3 regions of the Paraburkholderia sp. BR14320 genome follow, and region 1 is predicted to be linked to each of the others. Evidence: predicted binding sites of a transcription regulator. Region 1 holds the regulator's gene; each other region holds the start of a gene.
The links. The regulator LexA, encoded in region 1, represses DNA repair genes until DNA is damaged. The targets are predictions, from matches to a motif close to ACTGTATNNNNATACAGT.
Positions count from the first base shown of each region.

Region 1 (4,406 bases):
ACGATCGTCGACGTGTACGGCGATGCGTTGTCCGGCAGACGCTTCTGCCAGTTCTTGTCGACGAGCCCCTTGTTCGCGATCGCGTCGATGTCGTAAGCGAGCGCAAGCGTCACGACGTCGGCCTGCAGACCATCGACCACCGAGCGGGCCTGCGCGCCCGAGCCGCCGTGCGACTGCTTGAAGGTGACGGCTTCGCCGGTCTTGGCCTTCCATTCCTTGCTGAATGCCTGATTGATGTCCTGATACAGCTCGCGGGTCGGATCGTAGGACACGTTCAGCAGCGTGGTGTCGGCGTGCGCGACACCGCTTGCGCCCAACATGCCGAGCGTACCCGCCGCGCCGACGGCAAGCGCCGTGATCAGTTTTCTGGTTCGAGCCGCAAGCCCCGTATGCCGATGGTTCATTTCAGTTTTTCTCCGCGTGATGGTCCGCTGATAAGCGTCTGGTGTCGTTTTGCGTCGCGGTCACGTGCACATGAGCGCCAACCCGGAAGCCAGTCTATCGAAGGGCTTTCATCATTAAAAATAATGTTTCCTCATTTTTTAATGCCCAAAAGTGGTAACGGCAGACGCGCCGGCTGTTCCGACGCCGAAAACGCCGCCATGTCGCCGATAAACGACGCCCCAGCGCGCCCCTTGCGCCGAACTTAAAGTAAAGCTTGAAATGCGCCGAATACTGTATAAAAATACAGTCACCTGTTCATACATACAGTGGCCATGACAAAACTCACCGCACGACAGCAGCAGGTTTTCGATCTGATCCGCCGCGCGATCGAACGCACCGGCTTTCCGCCCACTCGCGCGGAAATTGCCGCCGAACTCGGTTTCAGTTCGGCCAATTCCGCGGAAGAGCATCTGCGCGCGCTGGCGCGCAAGGGCGTGATCGAACTGGCGGCCGGCGCGTCGCGCGGCATCCGCCTGCTGTCCGGGCAGGAGGATGCGCCGCACCAGTTCACGCTGCCACATGCGGGCCTGATGCAGTTGTCACTGCCCCTGATCGGCCGGGTCGCGGCGGGTAGCCCGATCCTCGCGCAGGAACATATCTCGCAGCACTACGCGTGCGACCCGGCGCTGTTCTCGAGCAAGCCCGACTACCTGCTGAAGGTGCGCGGCCTGTCGATGCGCGACGCGGGCATTCTCGACGGCGACCTGCTCGCGGTGCAAAAGCGCAGCGAAGCGAAAGACGGCCAGATCATCATTGCGCGCCTTGGCGACGACGTGACGGTCAAGCGTCTGAAGCGCCGGCCGAACGGCATCGAGCTGATCGCCGAAAACCCCGACTACGACAACATCTTCGTGGAAACCGGCAGCGCGGATTTCGCGCTCGAAGGGATCGCGGTCGGGCTGATTCGCCCCAGCGAGTTCTGATCCTTCGCTGTTGCCGGAACGCTCGCGCCGGTTTGTCCGACCCAAGCCGCATTAACGCCCGCATTACGCCGCGCATTTAAGCTGCATCGTCTGGAGGAACTCATGGAACGCCTTGCCCGTCTGCTGCCTTTTCGCCAGTTCGGCCGTCTGCGCCATCTGCGCAAGCTCACGCCTTGCGCGCCGCTCGAGGCGCCCGCGGCGCGCACGCCGTCGCTGTTCGACGTGACTGCCGAAGCTTGCGGTCTGCCGTCGTCGTTGCCGGCGTTTGCGCGCGTATCGCTGAATTCGGCGCTGAATATCGCGGAGCCCGCGCGCCGCGCACCGGTGCGGGTCTATCATGGACCGTCGCGACTGATCATGGTCGGCACGGTCGACGCCGTATGCCGTATGATCGATCGTTGCATAGCCGACGAAGCCAACGTGCACGGCGCGGTGTTCGAAGCCTGAGCGAATTCTGAGCACGCATGCAATAAGCACTTCGGATGTTCAGAGATTCGCGTGGGATGGGATCGTTTCGACCTCGCCGTGGTCGACGTTAGATCATCACTGACGTGGAGTCCCATTCGATGACCATTCCGAAACGCACACAGGGCAGCGCCACCCGGCCGCTGCTGATCACGCTGATCGTGGTGATCGTGATTGCCGCGCTGGGGTTTATTTACGCGTCGCCGTATCTCGCGGTGAACAATCTGAAACGCGCGGCAGACGCGCGTGACGTGCAAACCGTCAATCAGTACGTCGACTTCCCCGCGCTACGCGATAGCCTGAAGCAGCAGGTGGGCGCGATGCTGACGCGCCGGCTCGAAGCGGATGCCGGCAACAAGATGGCCACGATCGGCGCGGTGATCGGCGTGACACTGATCGGCCCGCTCGTCGATGCCTATGCGACACCCGACGGCGTCGCGGCACTGCTGAACGGCATGCCGCCGCGCGGCACACCGGGCGAGCAACCGTCCGCCCCACCAGCCGCGGGCGGTGAAGCGCCGGCCGCACCGTCCGCGGGCGACACCCCCACGCAGGCAAGCGCGCCGCCGCCCGGGCGTCAAAGCACGGCCGGCTACCGGAGTCTCAACGAGTTTGTGGTCACCTACCGGCGCGGCGAAGGCAACGCGAACTATTCGGCCATCTTCCGTCGCGAAGGTCTGGTCACGTGGAAGCTCGCGGCGATCAATCTGAACGAGTGAGGTTCAAGCCGTGAACTGAAGGGATGCGCGGGCTGGTCATTGCGGCCAGCCGCGTGTCAGGTTTGTTCGGGTTACGCCGCGGCCGCCTGTTGCTGCTCCTGCGCGGAAGAGCACGCCACCAGAATGCTGCACGACACGCGGTCGAGCAGCGGCGTGTTGCCCGCCCCCATCCACCACCGCGACAAACCGGTCCGGCAGCGATGACCCACCACCACGAGGTCAACCTGCAACTCGTTGGCAAGATTGGCGATCTCGTCGATCGGATGACCAAATGCGAAATGCCCCTGCGCGTTCACGCCCCGCTCGGTCAGCCAGTTCACGCCCTCCTGCAGAATTTCGCGGGCCGTTTTTTCGAAGCTTCCGCAGGCCACATCGGTCAATAAGCCCGCGCTTTGCGCGATGCTCGAACGCATGTCGACGACCGACAGCAGATGCGTTTCCGCCTTCAGGTCCAACGCCAGATCGGCGCCGCAACGCAGGGCTTTGCGGCCTTCGCGCGAGCCGTCGTAGCACAACAGGATTTTCTGGTAGCTCGCCATCTGTCTTCTCCCATTCGCGCGGAAAGCGCGGTCTGAATCAATCATGGTGCGCCGCAATTCGGCTTGCAAGGGATGGAAAACGCTAAGTGCATAGTCGGTGCGTGCTGACGCCGTCTGCACAAGCGTTGGGCCAGCTGAGGCAGTGTTCGCACACGTTTGCGGCACCGCAAAACTTGGTATGCGAACGCATCGCATCCCACGCATTACGCGTTCCCGGACACCCGCTCGCATCAGTGGCCGATACCCTAGAATAAGCGGCCTGTGCGCAATGCGTGCGTCGCAGGTATGTTGTTTGTTCTTGTGCGTACGTTATGTCTTGTTCCCGGAGCCTCGCTCGAGTCATGCCCGCCGCCCCCATCGAGTTCCATCAGGTCAGGAAAAGCTACGGCAAAAAAACGGTCGTCGACGGCTTGTCGTTTCATGTCAATACCGGCGAATGCTTCGGGCTGCTCGGCCCCAACGGCGCCGGCAAGACCACGACGCTGCGCATGCTGCTCGGCATCGCGGCGCCCGACGCCGGCGCGATCCGCCTGTGCGGCGAACCGATCCCGGGCCGTGCGCGCCTCGCGCGCTCGCGCGTGGGCGTGGTGCCGCAGTTCGACAACCTCGATCCCGATTTCACCGTGCGTGAAAATCTGCTCGTGTTCGGCCGCTATTTCGGGCTGAGCGCCGCGCAGTGTCGCGCGGCGGTGCCGGGTCTGCTCGAATTCGCCCGCCTCGAGAACAAGGCGGACGCGCGCGTGAGCGAGCTGTCCGGGGGCATGAAGCGGCGCCTCACGCTCGCACGCGCGCTGATCAACGATCCCGACGTGCTGATCATGGACGAGCCGACCACCGGTCTCGACCCGCAAGCGCGCCATCTGATCTGGGAGCGATTGAGATCGCTGCTAGCGCGCGGCAAGACCATCCTGCTGACCACGCACTTCATGGAAGAAGCCGAACGGCTTTGTCATCGACTGTGCGTAATCGAGGAAGGACGCAAGATCGCCGAAGGCGCGCCGCGCGAGCTGATCGAGTCGGAGATCGGCTGCGACGTGATCGAGATCTACGGTCCCGATCCGTTTGCATTGCGCGACGAACTCGCACCGCTCGCCGAGCGCACCGAGATCAGCGGCGAGACCCTGTTCTGTTACGTGAACGACGCACAGCCCGTGCATATGCGCCTGAAGCAGCGCGCGGATTTGCGCTATCTGCATCGGCCGGCGAATCTCGAAGATGTGTTTCTGCGGCTCACCGGCCGCGAAATGCAGGACTGAACCCGCAGCGAGGCACTTGATGGACGCACGCACCTACGAAACCCACGACGCCACGCCATC
Region 1 covers NZ_JBFPKG010000006.1:185,293-189,698, reverse strand. The annotation lists gene AB3X89_RS08955 (sulfate ABC transporter substrate-binding protein) at 1-404, opposite strand, end outside; gene lexA (transcriptional repressor LexA) at 717-1,367, shown strand; gene AB3X89_RS08945 (hypothetical protein) at 1,470-1,814, shown strand; gene AB3X89_RS08940 (DUF2939 domain-containing protein) at 1,934-2,551, shown strand; gene AB3X89_RS08935 (universal stress protein) at 2,623-3,090, opposite strand; gene nodI (nodulation factor ABC transporter ATP-binding protein NodI) at 3,432-4,346, shown strand; gene AB3X89_RS08925 (ABC transporter permease) at 4,366-4,406, shown strand, end outside.

Region 2 (4,406 bases), on a different contig from region 1:
GCTCATCGGCCACAACAGCAGCAGCGGGGCGAGCATCCAGTCGAGAATCTCGCCGAACAGCGAGCGCGGACGCGCCTCGGCGGCGGCTTCGGTTTCGTCGGGCGGGGCGAACGGGTTGGCGTAGCGCGCGTCGCGCGCCTCGTCGAGGTCCGCCGCGTGCGCCGTGGCGCGATCAGCGCGTGCGGACATCGCTGGCCTCTATTTGTAGTGATGGCTCGCCGGCATCGCGGCGGACGACGGCGCGGGGGAAGGTGGTACTGCTTGTGCCGCTTGTGCCGTTTGCGCCGTTTGCGCCGTTTGCGGCTCGGAGCCGGCGGCGGGCCTGTTCGCATTCGCGGGCGGCGCCGCTTTTTCGAGGCAGTAGCCGAGCCCGCGCACGGTGATGATGCGCACGCCGCTCGGCTCGATCTTCTTGCGCAGCCGGTGCACGTAGACTTCGATCGCGTTGTTGCTGACTTCCTCGCCCCATTCGCACAGATGGTCGACGAGCTGCTCTTTCGAGACCAGCCGGCCGATCCGTTGCAGCAGCACTTCGAGCAGACCGAGCTCGCGCGCGGACAGATCGATCACCTGGTCGTTGACATAGGCGATGCGGCCCACCTGATCGAACGACAGCGAGCCATGCCGCACGACGGTCGGGCCGCCGCCGGCACCGCGCCGCGTCAGCGCGCGCACGCGCGCTTCGAGTTCATTCAGTGCGAAGGGTTTGGCCATGTAATCGTCGGCGCCGAGGTCGAGGCCTTTGACGCGTTCGTCGACACTGTCTGCGGCGGTCAGGATCAGCACGGGCAGGTTCGAATTGCGCGCGCGCAGGCGGCGCAGCACCTCCAGCCCGGACATGCGCGGCAGGCCCAGATCGAGGATCAATAGGTCGAACGTCTGCATTGACAACGCGGTATCGGCTTCTACGCCGCTTTTGACGTGATCGACCGCATAGGCCGATTGGCGGAGTGATCGAACCAGACCGTCCGCGAGTATGCTGTCGTCTTCGGCAATCAGAATTCGCATGGTGCGCCAGCCTGGCTTTGCCGGCACCGTGGGGCTTGCCCCGGCGCGCAGCGGTCTCCGAACATTATTGTGGGTAGTGGGGGTGACGCGACATTAAAAATGCGCGTTCGCATCATAATCGCGCTTGCCAAAACCACTGTTTTTTTATACAGTGTCTGCGTTTCGTGTGATGTCCTGCAGGCTCCGCTCAATTCGAGTGAAACCACGGGTGCACACCTGCCTCAGACGCCGTTCATCATAGCAAAGGACGATTCATGGAAGAAAGCAAGAAAGGCTCGGCTGGACTGACTGCTGAAAAGAGCAAGGCTCTCGCCGCCGCGCTCGCGCAGATCGAAAAGCAGTTCGGCAAAGGGTCGGTCATGCGGCTCGGCGCAGGTGAGGCAGTCGAAGACATCCAGGTGGTCTCCACCGGATCGCTCGGCCTCGACATCGCACTGGGCGTCGGCGGTTTGCCGCGCGGCCGCGTGGTCGAAATCTACGGTCCGGAATCGTCCGGTAAAACCACGCTGACGCTGCAGGTCATCGCCGAAATGCAGAAGCTCGGTGGCACTGCGGCGTTCATCGACGCGGAACACGCGCTGGACATTCAATATGCGGGCAAGCTCGGCGTGAACGTCGCCGACCTGCTGGTCTCGCAACCGGACACCGGCGAGCAGGCGCTCGAAATCGCCGACGCGCTGGTGCGCTCGGGCTCGATCGACATGATCGTGATCGACTCGGTCGCGGCGCTGGTGCCGAAGGCGGAAATCGAAGGCGAAATGGGCGACTCGCTGCCGGGTCTGCAGGCGCGTCTGATGTCGCAGGCGCTGCGCAAGCTGACCGGCACGATCAAGCGCACGAACTGCCTCGTGATCTTCATCAACCAGATCCGCATGAAGATCGGCGTGATGTTCGGCAACCCGGAAACCACCACGGGCGGTAACGCGCTGAAGTTCTACGCATCGGTGCGTCTGGACATTCGCCGCATCGGTTCGATCAAGAAGAACGACGAAGTGATCGGCAACGAAACACGCGTGAAGGTCGTCAAGAACAAGGTGTCGCCGCCGTTCCGCGAAGCCATCTTCGACATCCTGTACGGTGAGGGCATCTCGCGTCAGGGCGAAATCATCGACCTCGGCGTGCAGGCGAAGATCGTCGACAAGGCTGGCGCATGGTACAGCTACAACGGCGAGCGGATCGGTCAGGGCAAGGACAACGCGCGTGAATTCCTGCGCGAAAATCCGGACATCGCTCGCGAAATCGAAAACCGTATCCGCGAATCGCTGGGCGTCACCGCGATGGCGGACGCCGTGACCGGCGCGGACGCTGAAGTCGCGGGCGAAGAAGAGTAAGCATCACGTGATACGCAAAGGCCGGCCTCTGTCCGGTTCCGACTCCGGACGCTATCCGGACGGCCCGCGCGACACGGCGGATGGATCGCCTGATTCCGGCGATCCATTCGATCCGTTCGAATCGTTCGACGCACATGACCGCGCCGCAGGCCGCGGGCCGCAGCGTACACGGTCCGGATCCCCTGCAGCATCGTCCAGCCCGGATCTCTCCGGACACGATTCCCAATCCCCCTCCGAAGTCACCTACACCCGTTCGCGTCGCCAGGCCGGCGAAGCGAAACCGGGGCTGGCCGACCAAGACGACAGCAGAAAGTCCCAACGCCCAACCCGTCCGCTGAAAGCGCGCGCGCTCGGCTATCTGTCGCGTCGCGAATATAGCCGCGCCGAACTCGCGCGCAAGCTGAAGCCCTACGTCGAGGAAACCGATTCGCTCGACACGGTGCTTGACTCACTGGAAGCCGAAAACTGGCTATCGGACTCGCGCTTCGCGGAAAGTCTGGTTCACCGGCGCGCAACGCGGCTCGGCACGAGCCGCATTCTCGGCGAACTGAAGCAGCACGCGCTGAACCCAGCGCTGGTCGAAGAGGCGAGTGCGCAATTGCGTGAAACCGAACTCGCGCGCGCTCAGGCGGTCTGGCGCAAGAAGTTCGGCCAGCTGCCGAAAACCCCGGCCGAGCGCGCGAAGCAGGCGCGCTTCCTGGCGTCGCGCGGCTTCTCCGGCGCGACGATCGGCAAAATCCTGAAGGGTATTGACGACATCTGGGACGGCGACTAGCACGTCAGCCCCGACGGCCGGTCGATTGCCGCGCCGTAGCCCGGCGCGAGGCCGTGCGCAATCGGGGCTGTCCCAAATACCCGTTATGCTAAAATCCAGAAGTTTTCCAATCCGGCCTTTCCTTCCCGCATGTCGCTCTCCCCGCCAGTGTCCCGTCAGTTGCGCCATCGTCGCGCAATCAGAGCGGAAGCTTACGAGCGAGCCGATGGCCTGTGGGATGTGGAAGCGTGCCTGACCGACGAAAAGCCTCGAGATGTGGCGCTTCCGTCGGGAATCCGGCCCAATGGTCAGCCGATCCATGAACTCTGGCTTCGCATCACCATCGATCGCAAGCTCAATGTCGTCGACGCCGAGGCGTCGTCCGACTGGGTACCCTATCCAGGGTTATGCCAGGCCAGCAATCCCGCCTACCGTGCCCTCATCGGGCTCAATCTGTTCCACAACTTCCGTCGCGATGCTGCCCGTTTGCTGGCCGGCACGGCCGGTTGCACGCATCTCACCGAGCTGTGCGCGATGCTGCCGACCGCCGCGATCCAGGCGTTCGCCGGCGAAGTCTGGAACACCGATGAAGGCACGCCGGGCGCGAACGCGGGTTCGGGAGACGAATCGTCTAACGGCACAGGCGAGCATTCCAACGACAAACCGCCATTCCAGTTGGGACGCTGCCACGCGCTGCGTTTCGACGGCGAGGCGGTGAAACAGTTTTATCCGCGCTGGTATGGCCACGCACCGCGTCCGGCGGAACGCGCGGCCTCGTCGGACGACGCGGCGACTCGCGCACCAAGCGGCGACGCGCCGGCCTGAACGGCGGCAAAACGGAATCGAAGTTCTATCCAACTCTCAGACTGAAGGGAATCACGCATGAAGATTCACGAGTACCAGGGTAAGGAAATCCTGCGGAAATTCGGCGTCGCGGTACCGCGCGGCAAGCCGGTCTTCTCGGTGGATGATGCGGTCAAGGCCGCGGAAGAGCTCGGCGGCCCGGTGTGGGTCGTCAAGGCTCAGATCCACGCAGGTGGCCGTGGCAAGGGCGGCGGCGTCAAGGTCGCCAAGTCGCTGGAACAGGTTCGCGAGTACTCGAACCAGATCCTCGGCATGCAGCTCGTCACGCACCAGACCGGTCCGGAAGGCCAGAAGGTCAATCGCCTTCTGATCGAAGAAGGCGCTGACATCAAGAAGGAACTGTATGTCGGTCTCGTGATCGATCGCGTTTCGCAGAAGATCGTCGTGATGGCATCGAGCGAAGGCGGCATGGACGTCGAAGAAGTCGCGGAAAAGACGCCTGAGCTGAT
Region 2 covers NZ_JBFPKG010000013.1:42,227-46,632, reverse strand. The annotation lists gene AB3X89_RS14930 (sensor histidine kinase N-terminal domain-containing protein) at 1-189, opposite strand, end outside; gene AB3X89_RS14925 (response regulator) at 199-1,008, opposite strand; gene recA (recombinase RecA) at 1,263-2,339, shown strand; gene recX (recombination regulator RecX) at 2,347-3,114, shown strand; gene AB3X89_RS14910 (DUF2889 domain-containing protein) at 3,244-3,918, shown strand; gene sucC (ADP-forming succinate--CoA ligase subunit beta) at 3,976-4,406, shown strand, end outside.
Region 2: recA (recombinase RecA) is a predicted target of LexA. The motif match lies at 1,144-1,161, and genes of this name have one in related genera.

Region 3 (4,406 bases), on a different contig from region 1:
GTTTCGCGCACCCCGCGCAGCCGGATTCTACGCGTGGCGGCGGCCACGTTGCTCACCGCGCAGGCGTTGACCGCAAACGCCGCGCTACCCATCGAAAAAATCAAACTACCGCCGGGCTTTCACATCGAGGTGTTGTCGGACGACGTGCCGAGCGCACGCGCGATGACGTTCTCGCCCAAGGGCATTCTGTACGTGGGCAGCGAGGATGGGCACGTCTATGCGCTGGAACTGCGAAACGGCCGCGTGACGGGCCGCCACGTGATCGCGTCCGGGCTGCAGATGCCAACCGGCGTAGCGTGGCACGATGGCGCGCTGTACGTGTCGGCCGTGTCGAAAATCGTGCGCTTCGATGCGATCGACTCGCACCTGAACGATCCGCCGAAACCGCTCGTCGTCACTGACAAGCTGCCGACCGACACGCATCACGGCTGGAAATTCATCGCGTTCGGCCCGGATGGCAAGCTGTACGTGCCGCAAGGCGCGCCGTGCAACATTTGCCAGAGAGATCCGGACCGCTTCGCGCTGATTGGCCGCATGGACCCGGACGGTAGCCACTACGAGGTCGTCGCGCGCGGCATCCGCAATTCGGTCGGCTTCGCGTGGCATCCGGTCACCCACGAACTGTGGTTCACCGACAACGGTCGCGACCTGCTCGGCGACGACGTTCCGAGCGACAAGCTCAGCCGCGCGTCACGAGTCGGAATGAACTTCGGCTTTCCGTACTGTCACGGCGGCGACACGCCCGACCCCGAGTTCGGCAAGGATCATCCATGCAGCGAATTCACGCCGCCCGTGGTCAAGCTTGGCGCGCACGTGGCGGCGCTTGGCATGCGCTTCTACGACGGCCCGATGTTTCCGGCCGACTATCGCAACAACATCTTCATCGCCGAGCACGGCTCCTGGAACCGCAGCAAGAAGGTCGGCTACCGCGTGGTGCGCGTGATCACCGACCCTGACGGCAGCCACGCACGCCAGCAAGTCTTTGCCGAAGGCTGGCTGCAACCCGGCGAATCGGTGTGGGGCCGTCCCGCCGACGTGCTGCCGCTGCCGGACGGTTCGCTGCTGATCAGCGACGATACCGCCGGCGCGATCTATCGCGTCACATATTCGGCGCCGTAGCGCGCGGATGCATGCGCGTGTGGCTGAGAGGCTGCACCAGTCTTCAGCCAGGTCCGGCGCGTTTCGCCACCGCGCTTTCAGCGCGGGCGCTCGCCCTCAACGTGACCACCCGCCCGCCGCAGGCGTAGAATGCGCGTCGGTCCACGTCCTGCGGCGCGCCGCTCCTTTCGACCGCCTGTCACTCTGCCCACGCGTTCATGTCCACCATTGCCTCGACCTCCCCGCGCTTCAGATCCAAGACGCTCACCGCCGCGCTGGCGTTCCTGTTCGGCAGCCTTGGCGCCCACCGCTTCTATCTGCATGGCATGCGGGACATCTTCGGCTGGGCCCATCTGCTCGGCACGCTGATCGGCACTCCCGGCGTGATGCTGCTGATCGCGACCGAGCGCGCGTCGATCCTCGGCTGGGTGCTCGCGTCGATCGGCGCGGTTTCGCTGTTCGCCGCGTTTCTGGCCGCGCTCGTCTACGGGCTACGCCCGGATCAGAAATGGGATGCACAATTCAACGCCCACACGCAACGCAAAAGCCGCTCCGGCTGGACCGTCATTTTCGTCGTGATCTTTTCGCTGCTGATCGGTGCGTTTCTGCTGATGACCGGTCTCGCGCTCGCATTTCAGACCTACTTCGAAAGCCAGGTCGAAGCGGCCAAAGCAATTTCGCAGTAACGCACCGTAGCGGGACCAGCAGGTATTCCCGCACGCTAGAAAAGCCTCAGTTGCGGATTGTCGCGAGCCGGTTCGCTTGCCTGCTCGGCGCGCGGCGACTCGATCCGGCGAAACTGCGACATGTCGAGAATGCCGCGGTCACGTCCGCTCAGCCCCAACCGGCGCGCGGCCTTGTGAAATCGCTGCTTGAGCAGATCCGCCCATAAGCCCTCTCCCTTCATGCGGGTCGAGAACGACGAGTCGTAATCCTTGCCGCCCCGCATGTCGTGCACACGGTGCATCACGCGCTCGGCCCGATCCGGGAAGTGTGCGCTCAGCCAACCCTTGAACAGCGGCGCGACCTCCCACGGCAATCGCAGCACGATATAGCTCGCGTTGCTGGCGCCCGCTTCCGCGCATGCTTCGAGCACGCGCTCCATGTCCGGTTCGGTGATGAACGGGATCACCGGCGCGATGCTGACGCCGACCGGAATACCCGCCTCGCTGAGGGTACGGATCGTGCGTAGCCGGCGCGACGGCGTGGCTGCACGCGGTTCGAGCGTGCGCGCGATGTCGGCGTCCAGCGTGGTGATGGTGATCGCCGCCATGAATTGGCCGCGCTCCGCCATCGGCGCGAGCAGGTCGATGTCGCGCTCGATCAGCGACGACTTGGTGATCGCCGCGAACGGGTGATTGCGCTCGCTGAGCACCTCGATCACCCGCCGCGTAAGCCGCAAGTCGCGTTCGGCCGGCTGCCATGCGTCTGTCGCGACGCCGAGCGCAATCGCCTCGGGCACATATGATTTCTTCGACAGTTCCCGCTCGAGCAGTTCGGGCGCGTTGATCTTCGCGTAGATGCGGCTCTCGAAATCGAGCCCCGGCGACAACCCGAGGTAGCTGTGCGTGGGCCGCGCGAAGCAATAGATGCAGCCGTGCTCGCAACCGCGATACGGATTCAGCGACACATTGAACGGAATGTCGGGCGACGCGTTGCGTGTGAGGATGGTTTTCGCGCGCTCCTCGAACACCTGCGTGCGCAGCACTTTCGGCTCACCGTCATCGCCGGCCGCCTGCCAGCCGTCGTCGACGGCCTCGCGCTGGTCGACTTCATAGCGGCCTTGCAGGTTCGTGACCGCACCACGCCCCTTGCGAGGCGCCGGCGGCGCGATCGGAAATTCGGGAATGTCAGGGGTGTCGGGATCATCCACGGTGGGCCACGCAGAGCAAACGCAAACTGGAAGCGCAAAAGGAAAACGGCGCAAACACCTGTATAAATATACAGTGTTTACGCCGTTTGTCGAGCACTTCGTTGCCCGCGAGATGCGCGGCCAATCCCGTCAGCGATCGACACTTAGTCGGTCACCGCGATCGTCAGCGTCTCCTTGATTTCCTCCATCACCACATAGCTCTTCGACTGCACCGCCCCCGGCAACTGCAGCAGGATGTCGCCGAGCAGCTTGCGGTAATCGGCCATTTCGCCGATGCGCGCCTTGATCAGATAGTCGAAATCGCCCGATACGAGGTGGCACTCGAGCACCTCGGGGATCTTCTGCACCTCGCGCCGGAACTGGTCGAACATGTTGCCGCTCTTGTGATCGAGCGTGATCTCGACGAACACCAGCAGCGCCGCGCCCAGCTCGGCCGGGTTCACGCGCGCGTAGTAGCCGGTGATCACGCCGTCGCGCTCCATCCGCTTGACGCGCTCGATGCACGGCGTCACCGACAAACCGACCCGTTCCGCCAGGTCCTTCATCGCCATACGGCCGTCTTGCTGCAGGAGCCGCAGGATCTTGTGATCGAGCTTATCGAGAGCCCGCACGGGATGGCGCTGGGTACGCATGGTGTTTTTGCTGAAAATGATGAAAATACGATAACAAAACCTGCTTCGCAGTTAATAGTATAGCGGTTATCACTGGGCAGACGGCATTTCACCTCACGTTGCAGCTCGTTGAATCGAATCAGATCGAATCCATCGAAGCGCGCGTTGCCCTCACTCAATTCTTGGATATCTGGAGCAGCTATGCGAGTCGTCGTTTTGGGCAGTGGCGTCGTCGGTGTAACAAGCGCGTACTACCTCGCGCGCGCCGGTCACGAAGTGACCGTCATCGATCGCGAGGCCGGCCCGGCGCTCGAAACCAGCTTTGCCAACGCGGGCCAGATCTCGCCGGGCTACGCGTCGCCGTGGGCCGCGCCGGGCGTGCCGCTGAAGGCCGTCAAGTGGATGTTCCAGAAGCACGCCCCGCTCGCGATCCGCCTCGACGGCACCGCATTCCAGCTGCAATGGATGTGGCAGATGCTGCAGAACTGCACGGCGCCGCGCTATGCGGTGAACAAGGGCCGCATGGTGCGGCTCGCCGAATACAGCCGCGACTGCCTGCAGGCGCTGCGCGCCGACACCGGCATCCAGTACGAAGGCCGCACCGGCGGCACGCTGCAGGTATTTCGCACGCAGCAGCAGTTCGACGGCGCAGCGAAAGACATCGCCGTGCTGCAGGAAGCCAACGTGCCGTACGAACTGCTGAGCGCCGACCAACTCGGCAAGGCCGAACCGGCGCTCGCCGCGGTGTCGCACAAGCTCACCGGCGGCCTGCGCCTGCCGGGCGACGAAACCGGCGACTGCCAGATGTTCACGACGCGCCTCGC
Region 3 covers NZ_JBFPKG010000045.1:53,059-57,464, forward strand. The annotation lists gene AB3X89_RS30430 (sorbosone dehydrogenase family protein) at 1-1,119, shown strand, start outside; gene AB3X89_RS30435 (TM2 domain-containing protein) at 1,317-1,784, shown strand; gene AB3X89_RS30440 (PA0069 family radical SAM protein) at 1,820-2,971, opposite strand; gene AB3X89_RS30445 (Lrp/AsnC ligand binding domain-containing protein) at 3,115-3,603, opposite strand; gene AB3X89_RS30450 (D-amino acid dehydrogenase) at 3,784-4,406, shown strand, end outside.
Region 3: AB3X89_RS30440 (PA0069 family radical SAM protein) is a predicted target of LexA. The motif match lies at 3,029-3,046, and genes of this name have one in related genera.